DNA from 4 places in the Streptomyces sp. 891-h genome. Region 1 is predicted to be linked to each of the others. Evidence: riboswitches for the same ligand, from Rfam matches in the RefSeq annotation. Region 1 holds a riboswitch; each other region holds the start of a gene.

Region 1 (4,169 bases):
CGGGGTGGGTGTAGGCGCACAGCAGCGCGTAGTCGTGCGCGTCCAGGTCGGCGGTCTCCCAGATCCCGGAGCCCTCCAGCATCCCCATCTTCCCGGCCCACTCCCGCGAATGGGCCCTGGCCTGGTCGACGTGCGGGTTGAGCCGGGCGGGGTAGGGCACGTAGAAGTCGGGCAGTTCGAAGGGTTGCGACAACGTGACTGTCCCCCAGCTCGTCGGATCGGTGCTGACTTGGCCTACCCGCGCTGGAATGACGACCATCCTTTTTCACTCGTACGTGGGAAGCCGCTGTTACCGATCCGTCGAACAAATTACGTGGTCCGACTCGGTGTTGGGCTGCTAGCTTCGCAGTCGTGGCGAAGCTGAATCAGATCATCGCAGTCGAGAAGGGCGTCAAGTCCAAGGTGGCCCAGGACCTGGCGCAGGCGCAGCACGGGCTGACGAAGCCGCAGATGCTGGCCGGTATCTCGCGTACGTACCAGCCCAAGGACGAAGAGGGCGAGCAGCTTCCGCCGGAGTCGACACGGGTCCAGGTCAAGGCCGAGGATGTGCTGAAGGAAACGGCGAAGATCCTCACCCGGCTGTTCGATGTGACGGCGACGAAGGACTGGGCGAACCTCACGGCTCGCGCGGATGTCGTCGTCGACGGCCGCACCGTCCTGTCCGAGGTGCCCGTCTCCTATCTGCTCTTCCTGGAGAAGCAGTTGGGAGAGCTCGGCTCCTTCCTGCGCAAGCTGCCCGTCCTGGACGGCGCCGAGGCGTGGGAGAAGGACCCCTCCACGGACTGGTGGAAGACCGAGCAGGTCCGTACGGTGCGCACCAAGAAGGTGCCGCGCAACCATGTGAAGGCGGAGGCCACCGAGAAGCACCCGGCCCAGGTCGAGGTGTACTACGAGGACATCCCCGTCGGCTACTGGACCACGGTCAAGTACTCCGGCGCACTGCCCGCGCGCCGGGTCAACGAACTGCTGGAGCGGCTGGACAAGCTGGCGGCGGCGGTGAAGTTCGCCCGCGAGGAGGCCAACAGCACGGAGGCCACCGACCAGCGCGTCGGGGACGCCGTCTTCGGCTACCTGTTCGCGTAGGCGGCGGCACAAGACGCAAGACGCAAGACGCGGAACACAACTACAGACTCCCCGGGCCATGGGGTTCGACGCCCTTTCGGCCCGGGGTGCGCCAGGAGCGCAAAGCTGAAGCTGAAGCTGATGTGTGAACCCCCGGCGACCTGCCCTCATGCAGGCGCCGGTCAAGCTCAACCTCTCGCTCCAAGCTCAGCATCGCCGTTCATCGCCCGGCAACCGGGGTGGTGACGACCTCGAGACGCCGGTTCGAACCCGGCCGGCGGTTCCACATGCCGCCGTGGTGGAGTGGCTCCACGCGAGGACATCGCCGAACGATCCGCCCATGAACCGTCAGGGCGTGCGAACGAGCGGCACCCAGGACCCCGGGGCCGGGCAAAGCCCCGGGGTCCTTTTTGCCGTTTCTCCCCCGCTCTCCCCCACTCTCCCTCGCTTCCTGCGGTCTGCCGCCCGCGTGGTACGTTTCAGCCGCCAGTCAAACCCTTGATCGGGTCAGGGAATCCGGTGCGAATCCGGAGCTGACGCGCAGCGGTGTGGGACTGGGGCGCGCACAAGGCCACTGGGGACACGAACCCCGGGAAGGCGCGACGCCCCCGCAGTCCCGAGCCCGAAGACCTGCTGGCATCCGCGTCCGGAAGGCCCCGGGCGCGGTGGCACGCCGGGCCCCGCGACTGGGCTCACGACGGAGAAGGATCACCTGGCCATGCGCCGACCGCGCCGTATCCGCGCACTCCTGCCGGGGCTCGCCCCGGCACTCGACCCGACCGCCCGCCGCCGTCCCGCCCGGGTGGCGCTCGCCTCGCTGCTGCTGATACCCGCCACCGCCTGCGCGGGCGGCTCCGGCGGGGACCGGGCACAGGAAGGCGCCTCCGCCGAGGGCTTCCCTTACACGGTCACCAACTGTGGTGTGAAGACGACCTTCACCGCCCCACCGCGGCGTGCCGTAACCATGAACCAGCACGTCACCGAGATCATGCTGGCCCTCGGCCTGCGGGACCGGATGGCCGGCACCGCCTATCTCGACGACCGCATCCTGCCCCGTTACGCCAAGGCGTACCACCGCGTCAAGGTGCTCGCGAAGAAGTACCCCTCGAAGGAGACGCTGCTGGCGGCCAACCCCGACTTCGTCTACGGCGGTTACGCCAGCGCCTTCGACAAGTCGGAGGGGCGCGAGCGCGCCGCCCTCGCCGAGTCCGGCGTCAAGACCCGTCTCAATCTGGAGAACTGCACCGAGGACGTCGGGATCTCCACACTGCACCGGGAGATTGGTCAGGTCGGCCGTACGTTCGGCGTCCCCGACCGGGCGGAAGCGCTGATCAAGAAGCAGGACCGGCAGCTCGCGGCCACCGCCGAGCGGCTGAAGGGGGCCGAGCGCACCCGGGTGTTCGTCTACGACAGCGGCGACAGCTCCGCGTTCACGGCGGGCGGCAAGGGCATCGGCAACGAGATCGTACGCCGCGCCGGGGGCCGCAACGTCTTCGCCGGCATTCGGAAGAACTTCGCAGACGTCTCCTGGGAGAAGGTCGTCCAGCGCAAGCCGGAGGTCGTGGTGATCTACGACTACGGCGGGACGACCGTGGCGCAGAAGAAGAAGCGGCTGCTGGACGACCCGGCGCTGGCGGACGTGCCCGCCATCAAGAACCGGCGGTTCGCGGTGCTGCCGCTCTCCTCGGCGGTGCTGGGGCCGCGCGTGCCGGACGCGGTGGACGCGCTGGCCCGCCAACTCCACCCGGAACGGGCGGCGGACAGCCAGGGCAAGGACGGCCACGGCAAGGGCGGCCCTGGTGAGGACCGCCACGCCAAGGACGGCCGTGGGGCGGAGTAGCGCGGTGCGCAGCGGTGCCATGCCGGTCGGCTCCAAGGCGCGGTGGACGCTGGTGGCCGCCGCGCTCGTCGCCGTACTCGTCGCCGGGGCGCTCGCCGGGCTGGCCCTCGGTTCGGCGCGGATACCGCCCGGCCAGGTGCTGGCCGCGCTGACGGGCCGCTCGGGGCCCGGCCCGTTCACCACCATCGTCCTCGATGTGCGGCTGCCGCGCGTGCTGCTGGCCGCCGTGGTCGGAGCCGGTCTGGCCCTGGTGGGCACGGTGCTGCAGGCGCTGGTACGCAACCCGCTGGCCGACCCGTATCTGCTGGGGATCTCCTCCGGAGCCTCGACCGGAGCCGTGCTGGTCGTCGTCCTGGGTGTCGGCGCCGTCTCGATGCAGGCGGGCGCCTTCGCCGGGGCGATGCTCGCGCTGGTCGTCGTCTACGCGATGGCGCGGGGCGGCGGGACGCTGACCGCGCTGCCGACGGGACGGCTGGTGCTGGCGGGTGTGGCGGTGCAGTACGTGCTCTCCGCGCTGACGAGCCTGGTGCTGGTGACCTCCTCCGAGAACGAGCATCTGCGGGCCATCCTCTTCTGGACCCTGGGCGGGCTCGGCCAGGCCCGGTGGCACACGCTGCTGCTGCCCGCGCTGGTGCTGGCCGCCGGATCGGTGCTGCTGCTGGCGCTGGCCAGGCCGCTCGACCTGCTGCTGGCCGGTGAGGAGGGCGCCACCGTGCTCGGCCTGGACACCGGACGCTTCCGTGCCGCCGTCTTCGTCCTCGCCTCGCTGGTGACGGCGGTGCTGGTGACGGTGAGCGGCGCGATCGGCTTCGTGGGGCTGATGGTGCCGCACGCGGCGCGGATGGCGGTCGGCGCCGGGCACCGTGCGCTGCTCCCGGTCGCGGCACTGGGCGGAGCGGCGTTCCTCGTACTGGCCGACCTGGCGGCACGTACCGTCGCGGCGCCCGAGGAGATCCCGGTCGGTGTGCTGACGGCGCTCACCGGCGGGCCGTTCTTCCTGTGGATGCTGCGCCGCTCGCACCGCACCGAGGGGGTGACGGCGTGACCGGTCCGGGTGCGCTGCGCGCCGAGGAGGTCTCCTACGAGACGGCCGGCGGGCGCCCCCTGCTCGACAGGGTGACGCTCCAGGCCCGGCCCGGCGAGACCGTCGGTGTCGTCGGGCCCAACGGCAGCGGCAAGACGACACTGCTGCGCTGCGTCTACGGGACGCTGCGGCCCACCGGCGGGCGGATCACGCTCGACGGCGACGACGCGGTGGCACTGGGCG
Region 2 (4,169 bases), 3.1 Mb from region 1:
CGCCCGCGATGGCGGCGATGGTCGCCGTGGGGGCGATCGCCAGCAGCAGGGAGTTCCGCATCCCCGTGCGTGCGATACGGGCGCGCAGCGCGTCCCAGCGGTCCGCCCAGTGCGGCTCGGCGTCCGGGTAGTGGTCGGGGTGGAGTACACCGCGTGCGGCGCGGGTGGACTCCCAGGCGGGCAGCGGGCTGTGCCTCTCGGCCAGCTCCGCCGAGGTCTCGTAAGCGGCGAGCATGATCCGCTCGGCGATCCGGGTGGACAGCTCGCGTGCCTCTTGCGAGTCGAACGGCAGCCCGAGCCGGAAGAAGACGTCCTGGAGTCCCATCACGCCCAGACCCACAGGCCGCCAGCGGGAGTTGGAGGCGGCCGCCTGCTCGGTCGGATAGAAGTTGATGTCCACCACCCGGTCCAGGAACGTCACCGCCGTACGCACCGTGGCGTCCAGCCGCTCCCAGTCGGGCTGTCCGTCGGCGCCCAGGTGCGCGGCCAGATTGACCGAGCCGAGGTTGCAGACGGCGGTCTCGCCGTCGTCGGTGACCTCCAGGATCTCGGTGCACAGATTCGAGGAGTGCACGATGCGACCGGGCTGTGCGGTCTGGTTGGCGGTGCGGTTCGAGGTGTCCTTGAACGTCATCCAGCCGTTGCCGGTCTGCGCGAGAGTACGCATCATCGCGCCGTACAGCTGCCGGGCCGGCAGCTGTTTGACGGCGCGGCCCTCGGCCTCGGCGCGGCGGTAGGCGGTGTCGAACTCCTCGCCCCACAGATCGACCAGCTCCGGCACGTCGGAAGGGGAGAAGAGGGACCACTGCCCGTCCGCCTCGACGCGGCGCATGAACTCGTCCGGTACCCAGTGCGCGAGGTTGAGGTTGTGGGTACGGCGCGCGTCCTCGCCCGTGTTGTCGCGCAGTTCGAGGAACTCCTCGATGTCCGCGTGCCAGGTCTCCAGGTAGACGCAGGCCGCACCCTTGCGCCGGCCGCCCTGGTTGACGGCCGCGACCGAGGCGTCCAGCGTGCGCAGGAACGGGACGATCCCGTTCGAGTGGCCGTTGGTGCCCCGGATCAGCGCGCCCCGGGAGCGGATGCGGGAGTAGGACAGACCGATGCCGCCCGCGTGCTTGGAGAGCCGGGCGATCTGCTGGTAGCGCTCGTAGATCGAGTCCAGTTCGTCCTGGGGCGAGTCCAGCAGATAGCAGGACGACATCTGCGGGTGGCGCGTACCGGAGTTGAACAGGGTGGGCGAGGAGGGCAGATAGGCGAGGGAGCTGGTGAGCCGGTAGAACGCGGCCACCTCCGCCAGCGCTTCGGGTGACTCGTCCCCCGCCAGGCCGCAGGCGACACGGAGCAGGAAGTGCTGCGGCGTCTCGATCGGGCGGCGGGTGGCCGGGTGGCGCAGCAGGTAGCGGGAGTGGACGGTACGCAGCCCGAAGTACTCGAACCGGTCGTCCGCGCCGCCGTCCAGGGCCTCTGCCACCAGCGCGTCGAGCCGTTGTGCGTGCTTCTTCACGAAGGCGTGGGTGCGGTCCGCGATCAGCCCCTGCGCGTGGCCCAGCGCCACCGAGGCGGAGAACGAGGTCACGCCCTCCGCCGCCGCCTCGTCGCGGATCACGTGGGTGAGCAGCCGCGCCGCCAGCCGGGAGTAGGAGGGCTCCTCGCTGATGAGACCCGCAGCCGATTCGATGGCGAGGGCACGCAGGTCGGCCTCGGTGGCGCCGGGTTGCCGTCCGCGCAGGGCCGCTGCCAGCACCGGCGCCGGGTCCACGTCGGGGAGACCGGCGGTGAGCGCTGCGAGGGCCCGGCGGAGCGCTTCGGCCGGCGGATCCTCGCGGGCGCCGGGTTCCCGGGCACCTGGTTCCCGGGAGTCGGGCTCGCGGGCGCCGGGGTTGCCGGATGCGGCGGGTTTCCCGGGAGCGCCGGGCCCGGCGCCGCTCGGTGCCGGAAGTGTGGGGGCGGTGGTGACGGTCACGCGGTGCTCTCCCTGGCTGCTGAGGGCCCCTGGCAGGGCAGCACGGCAGGAGAGGGCACACGCCGGACCCGCTGCGGGCATGGCGCGCTCCGCCCCGGCGGCCCAACCCACGAGACCCGGACGTTCGGTACTGCCGCCGCCTGCAGGCATTCGGACTCGCGGGCACGCTCGCGCGTGCCGCTCACCGTTGCGGGACAGTTCCGGACTCGCACCGGATTCCCCTGCGTCGGGGGCGACGGCCGTGAGACACCATACATGTTGTGGCCCCCCTGTGAGAGGGCCCCATATGTTGTGCCGTCGGCTACAGGGTGAGCGTGTAGGCCAGCAGGGTGACGCCCTCGATCGGCTGCCAGTCGCGGTCGGGGGCGCGCAGGAAGCCCAGCCGGGCGTAGAGGCGGTGTGCCGCGTGCATCGTCGGCAGAGTGGACAGGACGAGCCCGCTCAGCCCGAGGTCGCGGGCCCGCCCGATACAGGCCCGCACCAGTGCTTCACCGACACCCCGGCCCCGCGCCGACTGCCGTACGCCGAGCATCCGGAACTCGCCCTCACCGGCCCGGGCGCGCTCCGCGTAGCGCCCTCCCTCGCCGACGAAGGTGACGGTGCCCAGCAGCGCGCCCTGCGGGTCCTCGGCGACCAGCAGGTCGGCGTGGGCGGCGCGGCCGGCCGCGTCGCGGAGCGAGTTCAGATAGGGGTCGGAATCCCCGTGGGTCAGCAGTCCGCCGTCGAGGTAGGCGCGCGCCACCAGCTCCCCGGCCTGTGCGTACTCCTCGGGCCGTGCGGTTCTTACGGTGATGTCCATGGCCGCCATCATCCGGCACGGCACTGACAACGCCGGGGCGTCAGCCGTGCCCGGCGGACGTCAGCTCTGCCCGGCGGATCTCAGCAGCAGCGGAAGCCCTCGCGCGGATCGCCCTCCCGGGCGTCCGTGCGGCGGCGCTCGAACTCCTTCCGGGAGGGGACCGGGGCGTGGGGCCCCTGGTGCTGACGCACATGTGCCACATACCGGTCGTACGCGCTCTCGTCCGTGAACTCGCGCACGTACCAGCGCAGCCAGCGCCCGGCCCGCAGCAGGGGATCGACCGCCGCCCGCTTCGCGCCGTTCACCTGCTTCGCTCCGTTCACCGGGAGTCCTCTCCCGCCCCGCCGCCGGGCGCTCCGGCCGCGGCCGGCGCTGCCTCGTGCTCGGCCTTCTCCGCCTTCTCCTCCTTGGTGGCGATCAGTCCTGCGGGTTCGACCAGCTTGGACTTCTCGTAGGGCGCCTCGTGCATCCGGGTGCTCTCCGGGTTGCGCACCGCGCGTACACAGGTGCGCGCCGCGTCGGCGAGGACGACGATGACCAGGATCGCGAAGAGGGCCGACAGGACGCCGTCCACCGTGGAGTTGGTGACGACGGTGTGCATGTCGTCCATGTTCTTGGCGGGGGCGATGACCTTGCCCTGGTCGATGGCCTCCTGGTAGTTGGCGCGCTGCTGGAAGAAGCCGACCTTCGGGTCGGTGGAGAAGACCTTCTGCCAGCTCGCCGTGAGCGTGACGACGGCGTCCCACACCAGGGGAACGGCCGTGACCCAGGCCCACTTCAGCCGCCCGGACTTGACCAGCAGCGTCGTACAGACCGCCAGCGCTACCGCGGCCAGCAACTGGTTGGCGATGCCGAACAGCGGGAAGAGCTGGTTGATCCCGCCCAGCGGCTCGTGGACGCCGACCCACAGGAAGTAGCCCCACAGCGCGACGATGGCGGCGCTGGAGAAGAGCAGCCCCGGCCACCAGCTCACCCGGCGGAAGGGCTTGTAGACGTTGCCGAGCATGTCCTGGAGCATGAAGCGGCCCACGCGGGTGCCGGCGTCCAGGGCCGTCAGGATGAACAGCGCCTCGAACATGATGGCGAAGTGGTACCAGAACGCCTTCATCCCGGCGCCGCCGACGATCTCCGAGAAGATGTTGGAGACGCCGATGGCCAGGGTGGGCGCCCCGCCCGTACGGGAGAGCAGCGACTGCTCCTCGACGGCCTTGGCGGCGGCCGCCAGTTGGTCCGGGGTGATGGTGTACCCCAGGTGCCGTACCGCTTCCGAGGCCGCCTGCACGTTGTCGCCGATGACGCCGGCGGGCGCGTTCATCGCGAAGTAGAGCCCCGGGTCGATGATGCCGGCGGCGACCATCGCCATGATGGCGACGAACGACTCCATCAGCATGGAGCCGTAGCCGATCA
Region 3 (4,169 bases), 4.5 Mb from region 1:
CGACGACCGCGCCGGTGAGCGCGACCAGTCCCGCGGGCAGCACGCTGAGCCGTACCAGGCGGCGGCGCACGGCGGCGTCCCCCACGCTTTCTAGGGCGCGGACCTGCGCCCGGGGCCTGCCGTGCCGCCGCCGTGCGGGGACGTTCCTCCCACCGGGTCCGGTCGGTTGGGCGGCCACAGGAACGGAAGTGGATGCTCCGCTTCCGTTCTGTGCCACAGAGGTCGGGAGTTCGGGCATGGATTCCTCGGGTGAGTTGAGGCGCTGAGAGATCGGGCGAGCAGCAGCGGCGGAGGGACAGAACAGGTGGACCTGGTGCATCGATGCCGCGGTCACGCTAGCCCGCGGCCCTCCCGCGACCTGCCCCGTACGGAGGATTCGCCAGGGTTCGCCAGCTCCCAACGAGTGAACCCCACCGGCTTCCGCTTGACAGGGCTCGTCCGCGCCGTCCGAGGGAGCGGTATCGCTCCGTACGCCCGATGCGCTCAGTACGCCCGCACGGTGACGTTCACCCGGCCCCGCAGCTCCAGCGCGGGCGGCGCCGTACCCGGCTCGGTGCGGGGTACGCCGTGGTAGGACAGCCGGGCCGGGCCGCCGAAGACGAAGGCGTCCCCGCTGCGCAGCTCCACGTCCTCCCACGGCCGCCCGCGCCCCTCGGTGTTGCCGAACCGGAAGACGCAGGTGTCCCCGAGGCTGAAGGAGACGACGGGAGCCGCCGAGCGCTCGTCGCTGTCCCGGTGCATGCCCATGCGCGCGCCGTCACCGTAGAAGTTCACCAGCGCGATGTCGTACGGCACGGCGCACGGGCCCGCGCCGTACACCGGCTCCCCGGTCACCTCGGCGGCGGCGTCCACGGCCGCCCGCGCCCACTCCCCCAGCCACCCGGGGAACGGCTTCACCGGCTCGCCGCCGCCGTCCACGACGGTCGGCGCGTAACCGTAGGGATACCAGTGCCGCCCCAGGCTGAGCTGCCGCACCGACATCCGGCCGCCGCCCGGCATCCGTACCGTCCGCAGGCCCGCGGGCGGCAGGGCCCATCGGCGGCACGCCGCCAGCAGCTCGCGCTGGGCCTCGGGCGGCAGCCGACTGGGCAGATGTACGGCTCCCGGAGCGATCTCCGAAGCGGGCCGCGGGAACAGCTCCTCGCTCACGGGGCCAGCGTACGGCGCCGGGCCGCCCAGCCCTCGGCGAGACCCCGGCCGGGCCGAACGTCGTACGAGTCACCGCACGAGGACTGATCGCCTCAGGCATCCATGCCTTATGGTCGAACGGACGGTCGTCGCAGATGCTGGGAGCGCACGTGAATGTGGAGTCCACCGGGACGGAGCTGACCGGGGTACGGAACTTCCGGGACGTCGGGGGCCTGCCGACGGTGGACGGGCGCCGGGTGCGGCGCGGGGTACTCTTCCGCAGCGGGCACCTGGCCCACGCGACGCCCGAGGACGCCGCCTTCCTCGGCGAGCTCGAACTGCACACGGTCTTCGACTTCCGCAACTCCGCCGACCAGGCGCTCGACGGCCCCGATGTCGAGCTGCCCGGGGTCCGCAACGTCAACCTTCCGCTGTCCGACCCGGCCGACGGTGCCGAGTTCTGGCGGCTGGTGCGCGACGGCGAACTCGACCAGCTCCGGGCGATCCTCGGCGACGGGCTCGGTGACCGGCGGATGACCGACTCCTACCGCGCCATGATCCTGGAGCGGACGGCCGAGCACAGCCGCATCCTGCACGCACTGGCCGAGGACAGCGTGCCCGCGCTGATGCACTGCGCGGCCGGCAAGGACCGGGCTGGGCTTGCGGTCGCCATCACGCTGCTGGCGCTCGGCGTGGAGCGGGCCGCCATCGAGGAGGACTACCTCCAGTCCAACCAGCCGCACCGGCGGTACAAGATCTACCGCAGCAACAAGTCCAAGGCCGGTATGGCGCCGGAGGTCCTGGAACTGCTCGCCCCTCTCTTCGAGGCGCGCGCCCGCTATCTGCACACCGCGTTCGAGACCATCGACGAGAGGTGGGGCGACGTGGACACCTACCTGACCGAGGGCCTCAAACTCTCCGAGGGAACCCGCATCAGGCTGCGCTCGCGCCTGCTGGAGCCCTGAAACCGGCCCAGCGGACGCCTCATCCCTCCGCCTCGACGCCCCGCTGAGCCCCGCTGAGCCCCGCCCCCGGGGTTATGCTGGCGGTGCAGCAGGTTCGCCCCGTCAGCCAGGCGGGAGGCGTCGTAAGAGGGAACCCGGTGCGAGTCCGGGACTGCCCCGCAGCGGTGAGTGGGAACGACCGCCGTCATACGCACTGGACCACAAGGTCCGGGAAGCGACGGCCAGTAGGTGCCCGCCGGGAGACCGGCAGGCGTGCCCGCGAGTCCGAAGACCTGCCCGCTGCCCGTGCGCGTCCACGCGTGCACGGTCCTCCCGGAGACCTCGAGGGCGGGTCGGAGAGCACAGCGCACCAGACGGCGGGACGCCGGCCACGCGTCCGCCTCCCCGGGCGCCGCCTCCCTTCGTGTCCTCGCTCCGTCCTTCCGGGACGCTGGAGACACTCGCGAAGGAGAGTTGCGTGACAGCGCCCAGAACGCACGAGGCAGCAGCCCGAGCGGCCACCACCCGCCCGCCCGCGCCGGTGAGCGCCACGGTGTACGGCTATCCCCGCCAGGGCCCGGACCGCGAACTGAAGAAGGCGATCGAGGGGTACTGGAAGGGCCGCGTCGACGCCGAGTCCCTGCACGCCACAGCGGCCCGGCTGCGGGCCGCCAACTGGCGGCAGCTGGCCGAGGCGGGCATCCACGAGGTCCCCACCGGCGACTTCTCGTACTACGACCACGTACTGGACACGACCGTGATGGTCGGTGCCCTCCCCCAGCGGCACCGCGCGGCCGCGGCCGCCGATCCGCTGGACGGGTACTTCGCCATGGCCCGCGGCACCCAGGACGCGGCGCCGCTGGAGATGACCAAGTGGTTCGACACCAACTACCACTATCTGGTGCCCGAACTCGGCCCCGGCACCGTCTTCGCGGCGGACTCGCGCAAGCAGACCGCCGAGCTGACGGAAGCCCTCGCACTGGGGCTCCCGGCGGCCCGGCCGGTGCTCGTCGGGCCCGTCACCTACCTGCTGCTGGCCAAGCCGGCGCCCGGCGTCGCCCCCGACTTCGAGCCGCTGTCGCTGCTGGAGAGGCTGCTGCCCGTCTACGCCGAGGTGCTGGCGGATCTGCGCGCCGCGGGCGCCCAGTGGGTGCAGCTGGACGAGCCGGCGCTGGCGCAGGACCGTACGCCCGCCGAGCTGAAGGCCGCGGCCGAGGCCTACCGGCTACTGGGCGGCGCCGCCGACCGCCCGCGGCTGCTGGTCGCCTCCTACTTCGACCGGCTCGCCGAGGCGCTGCCCGTACTGGCCAAGGCGCCGGTCGAGGGCCTGGCGCTCGACTTCACCGGGCCGGCCGCCGCCAACCTGGACGCGCTCGCCGCGGCCGGCGGGCTGCCGGGCAAGCGGCTGGTCGCGGGGGTGATCGACGGCCGCAATGTGTGGATCAACGACTACGAACGCTCCATGGCCACCCTCGCCACCCTGCTGGGCCTCGCCGACCGGGTGGATGTGGCGGCGTCCTGCTCGCTGCTGCACGTGCCGCTGGACGCGCGCGCCGAGCGCCATATCGACCCCCAGGTCGCACGCTGGCTGGCGTTCGCACGGCAGAAGGCGGCGGAGGCGGTCACGCTGGCCCGCGGCCTGTCCGAGGGAACCGCGGCGATCAGCGCCGAGCTGGCCGCCAACCGCGCCGACCTCGCCTCACGTACGGCCTCGCCGCTCACCCACGACAAGGCCGTACGGGCCCGTACGGCAGCCGTCACCGAGGCGGACACCCGCCGCGCGCTGCCGTACCCGCGGCGCACGGCGGCGCAGCGCACCCGGCTCGGCCTGCCGCCGCTGCCGACCACCACCATCGGCTCGTTCCCGCAGACGGCCGAGCTGCGTGCGGCCCGGGCCGGTCTCCGGGCCGGCCGGATCGACGAGACCGCCTACGAGCAGCGGATCGCGGCCGAGATCCGCGAGGTGATCGCCTTCCAGGAGCGCGCCGGGCTGGACGTACTGGTGCACGGCGAGCCCGAACGCAACGACATGGTGCAGCACTTCGCCGAACAGCTCACCGGGTACCTCGCCACCCGGCACGGCTGGGTGCAGTCGTA
Region 4 (4,169 bases), 240 kb from region 1:
CAACGGACGACGGGCCGGGGGTCGGTGACCACGGGGGCGGCGTGTGGAGCATTCCCGTACCCATCCCGGACAACCCGCTCGGCCACACCCTCGTCCATCTGATCGAGACGGACGCGGGACCCGTGCTGATCGACACCGGCTGGGACGACCCCGCCTCCTGGCAGGCCCTCGCCGACGGGCTCGCCGCGTGCGGCACCTCCGTCGACGCGCTGCACGGCGTTGTCGTCACCCACCACCACCCCGACCACCACGGCCTGTCGGCGCGCGTACGGGAGGAGTCGGGCGCCTGGATCGCCATGCACCCGGCGGACGCCGCCATCGTCCGCCGCACCCGCGACTCGGACCGCCGCCAGTGGCTCGGCTACCTCGCCGAGAAGCTCGCCGCCGCCGGTGCCCCGGACTCGCATACGGCACCGCTGCGCGCAGCCCTCGCACAGGGCGGGGACGGGACGCTGCCGGGGGCGCGGGCAGCACTGCCCGACCGGGAGATCGAGCCGAACGAACTGCTGGCCCTGCCGGGGCGGCGGCTGCGCGCGGTGTGGACCCCGGGGCACACGCCGGGCCATGTGTGCCTGCACCTGGAGGAGCAGCACCCGGGCCGGGAGGGAAGCCGGGAGGGGACACGGGAGCGGGGTGGTCAAGAGGGAGGCGCGGAGAGGTCGCGGGAGGGGAGCCGGGAGCGGCAGCAGGCGGGGCGCCGGGGCGGGCGGCTGTTCTCCGGGGATCATCTGCTGCCGACGATCAGCCCGCACATCGGCCTGTACGAGGACCCGGACAGCGACGAGATCACCGATCCGCTCGGTGACTACCTCGACTCGCTGGAACGGATCTCCAGGCTGCGGCCCGCCGAAGTGCTGCCCGCCCACCAGCACGCGTTCGCGGATGCGCGGGCCCGGGTCGACGAGCTCACCGCTCACCATGCGGAACGGCTCTCCGATCTGAGAGCACTGCTCTCGAACCGGGACCTCACCCCCTGGCAGCTCGCCGAGGCCATGCGCTGGAACCGCCCCTGGGAGCAGATCCCGTTCGGGTCCCGCAACATCGCCGTGGCCGAGGCCGAGGCCCACCTGCGCCACCTGGTGAAACTCGGCCACGCGGAGGCGGTACCCGGCAGCGCCCCGGTCACCTACCGCGCCACCGGCTGACCCGCCACCGGCACCTGCGGACGAACCGGGACCGGGCCGACGGAACGACCCGGTGGACGGTCCCGCTACAGTGGCCGACAGCCAGACAACGCCTCCGACCGGGGGAAGCCGGTGCGAATCCGGCGCTGACCCGCAACCGTGAGCGGTCCGCCACCCCGTCGTCGTCCGTGGTCCGTCGGCCGTGGTCGCACTCTGGCGGCCGCGCCCCGGCGACCGCGTACGGCACAGGTGGCCGGCCGTGAGCCGGAGCACCCGGGCGGAGGTGGGCTCCTGTGGCCGAGAGGCCACCGGCCCGTCGAGGTATACGGAGCCGAGCCCGGTGCGCCGCGATGCGGGGCCGCCAGAGCGCGAGCCCCCTCGGCGGGGTGGCCGTGCCCGGCTGCGGTCCGCTCCCGTCACCGAAAGGCACTCGCAATGTCACCGCGCCGCCGCCGCGCCACGGTCCTCGCCGCCGCCACCGTGCTGTGCGCGACAGCCGCACCCGTGGCATCCGCCGCACCCTCCGCGCCCCACGTCGCTTCACGGGGGGCCCGTGTCGCCGAGAAGCCGTCCGAGCTGCCGGACGGGCTCTACGGGACGGCTGATCCGAAGTACGACGGGGTGTGGCGGCAGTCGATGGCGCTGCTGGCGCTGGACGGTGCCGGTGCGGTCCCCGCCAAGAAGGCCGTGGACTGGCTCACCGAACAGCAGTGCGCCGACGGCTCGTTCACCGCGTACCGCGCCGACACCACCGGGAAGTGCGACCCGGACGCCACCCCCTCGGACACCAACGCGACCGCCCTCGCCGTGCAGGCTCTCGCCGCCGTCGGCGGCCGGAGCGACGCCGTACGCGAGGCGGTGGAGTGGCTGATCTCGGTCCAGAACAAGGACGGCGGCTGGGGCAGCGCCCCGCACGCCCCCTCGGACGCCAACTCCACCTCGCTGGCCATCGGCGCCCTGCACGCCGCGGGTGAGGACCCGAGGAAGACCACGGCCGAGGGCGGCAAGTCGCCGTACGACGCGCTGCTCTCCTTCCAGCTGACCTGCGGCTCCAAGGGCATCGAGGAGGCCCGGGGCCAGCAGGGTGCCTTCGCCTACCAGCCGGACAAGAAGGGCAAGCTCGTCCCGAACGCGGACGCCACCGCTGCCGCCTCCCTCGCCGCGCTGGGCAAGGGCGCCCTGACCGAGCCGCCCGCCAAGGACGCCGAGGACAAGCCCGTCACACCGCTGAAGTGCGCCACAGGTGCGGACGGCGGGGACAGCGGGAACGACGGGGACGGTGGGAACGGCGGGGACGGCAAGGGTGTCCCGGGTGGCCGGAAGGCGGCGGCGGGCGCGGGCGCCGCGTATCTGGCCGCGACGCTGGAGAAGAACGGCGACCACTTCAGTACGGTCATGCCGGGCGCCTCCAAGAAGCAGCCCGACTACGGGAACACCGCGGACGCCGTCGTCGCGCTGGCCGCCGGCGGTCACCTGAAAGCGGCCAAGTCCTCCCTGAACTGGCTCGCGAAGAACCTCGACAAGTGGGACAAGGCCAAGAACGATCCGGCCGCCATCAGCTCCCTCATGCTCGCCTCCCGCGCCACGGGCGGTGACCCCGGCGAGCTCGGCGGCACCGACCTGCTCTCGCGCCTCAACCACACCGGGCCCAAGCCCGCCAAGATGCCCGCCGCCGACGGGGACTCGTCCTCCTCCGAGAAGAAGGACGACGGCACCACCATCCCCGTCTGGGCGTTCATCCTGGTCGGTCTCGCCATCGGCGCCGGCTTCGGCATCCTGCTGAGCGGCCGCCGCAAGAGGCAGCAACTGTGAGCGCCCGGACGGCAACCGCCCTCGCGGCCCTCGTACTGCTGCCGACCACCACCATGGCAACGGCCTCCGCAGCGGGGGCCGCATCCGCGGCGGCGGCCGCCCCAGCAGCTGCGGCCGCACCCATGGCGGCGACCGCGGACTCGGACGGCTACCGCTACTGGTCGTTCTGGCAGCAGAAGAAGGACGGCTCGTGGTCGTACGCCACCGAGGGACCGGCCACCCTGCGCCCCGAGGACGGCGACACCGTGGGCTTCCGGTTCGCCCTGAGTACCAACTCGCAGCAGGCCGACACCCCGCGCGGCGCCGTCTCGTTCACCGACGCCTGCGCCCGGACAGCGGCCAAGGACGGCAGCAAGCGGGTCGCCGTCCGCATCGACTTCGGTGTCCGCGCCGACGCGCCCAAGGGCGAGTCCCGGAAACCGCCGGCACCCCGCACCGGCTGCGCCCGCATCCCGGGGAACGGGACCGCCGCCGATGCCCTCGCCAAGGTGGCCGGGCCCCTGCGCTACAACTCCGAAGCACTGCTGTGCGCCATCGACCACTACCCGGCCAAGGGATGCGGCGAGCAGGCGAAGACCGGCGATGGGAACGAGAAGAACGGCGAGGGTGGGCGCGAGGGCGGGAGCGAGAACGAGAAGAGCTCCGACAGCAACGGCACCGGCACCGGCACCGGCAGCAGCGACCGCAGCGGTGACGGCGGGGGCGGTCAAGGGGACGGCCTGTCGACGGGGCTGGGGCTCGCGGCGGGGGTTGCGGCTGTGGGGATCCTCGGCGCCGCGGCGCTGTGGCAGGCGCGCCGCCGGAAGCAGTAGCTGATGCACCGCTCCACGTCGAGAGCACCGCTCGCCACGGAGGCGGGGGCTCGTGCATCGCGACGCCGCTCTCACCTGAGAGCACCGCTCTCGACCCGTAGCACCGCTCTCCACCCGGGGGCCTGGTGGCTCTGGGCCCTGGGCCTGGCCACCGCCGCCTCCCGTACCACCAACCCCCTCCTCCTCGCCCTGCTGATCGTGGTGGCGGGCTATGTCGTCGCAGTACGCCGCACCGACGCGCCTTGGGCCCGCTCCTACTCGGCGTTCCTCAAGCTGGGCGTCCTCGTGCTGGCCATCCGTCTGGTGTTCGCCTTCTTCCTCGGCTCGCCCATCCCCGGCAGCCATGTGCTCGCCGAACTGCCCGAGGTACCCCTGCCCGACTGGGCACGCGGCGTGCGGATCGGGGGGAGGGTGACGGCGG

Evidence for each region. Region 1 has a riboswitch for cobalamin ahead of HC362_RS24340 (ABC transporter substrate-binding protein). Riboswitches for the same ligand answer to the same signal wherever they lie in the genome.
Region 2: it holds a riboswitch for cobalamin, as region 1 does, so the genes downstream of both, HC362_RS10430 (ribonucleoside-diphosphate reductase subunit alpha) here and HC362_RS24340 (ABC transporter substrate-binding protein) in region 1, are expected to answer to the same signal.
Region 3: it holds a riboswitch for cobalamin, as region 1 does, so the genes downstream of both, metE (5-methyltetrahydropteroyltriglutamate--homocysteine S-methyltransferase) here and HC362_RS24340 (ABC transporter substrate-binding protein) in region 1, are expected to answer to the same signal.
Region 4: it holds a riboswitch for cobalamin, as region 1 does, so the genes downstream of both, HC362_RS23290 (prenyltransferase/squalene oxidase repeat-containing protein) here and HC362_RS24340 (ABC transporter substrate-binding protein) in region 1, are expected to answer to the same signal.

Annotation. Positions count from the first base shown of each region.
Region 1 covers NZ_CP050693.1:5,553,568-5,557,736, reverse strand. The annotation lists gene HC362_RS24355 (germacradienol/geosmin synthase) at 1-193, opposite strand, end outside; gene HC362_RS24350 (hypothetical protein) at 352-1,083, shown strand; tRNA gene HC362_RS24345 (tRNA-OTHER) at 1,275-1,348, shown strand; cobalamin riboswitch at 1,533-1,715, shown strand; gene HC362_RS24340 (ABC transporter substrate-binding protein) at 1,781-2,902, shown strand; gene HC362_RS24335 (iron ABC transporter permease) at 2,922-3,947, shown strand; gene HC362_RS24330 (ABC transporter ATP-binding protein) at 3,944-4,169, shown strand, end outside.
Region 2 covers NZ_CP050693.1:2,458,054-2,462,222, reverse strand. The annotation lists gene HC362_RS10430 (ribonucleoside-diphosphate reductase subunit alpha) at 1-1,963, opposite strand, end outside; cobalamin riboswitch at 2,087-2,219, opposite strand; gene HC362_RS10425 (GNAT family N-acetyltransferase) at 2,265-2,762, opposite strand; gene HC362_RS10420 (YbdD/YjiX family protein) at 2,843-3,085, opposite strand; gene HC362_RS10415 (carbon starvation CstA family protein) at 3,082-4,169, opposite strand, start outside.
Region 3 covers NZ_CP050693.1:1,102,734-1,106,902, forward strand. The annotation lists gene HC362_RS04960 (ATP-binding protein) at 1-85, opposite strand, end outside; gene HC362_RS04965 (alpha-ketoglutarate-dependent dioxygenase AlkB) at 484-1,149, opposite strand; gene HC362_RS04970 (tyrosine-protein phosphatase) at 1,284-2,093, shown strand; cobalamin riboswitch at 2,167-2,388, shown strand; gene metE (5-methyltetrahydropteroyltriglutamate--homocysteine S-methyltransferase) at 2,614-4,169, shown strand, end outside.
Region 4 covers NZ_CP050693.1:5,313,741-5,317,909, reverse strand. The annotation lists gene HC362_RS23295 (MBL fold metallo-hydrolase) at 1-1,145, shown strand, start outside; cobalamin riboswitch at 1,247-1,399, shown strand; gene HC362_RS23290 (prenyltransferase/squalene oxidase repeat-containing protein) at 1,560-2,936, shown strand; gene HC362_RS23285 (SCO2322 family protein) at 2,933-3,748, shown strand; gene HC362_RS23280 (CbiQ family ECF transporter T component) at 3,752-4,169, shown strand, end outside.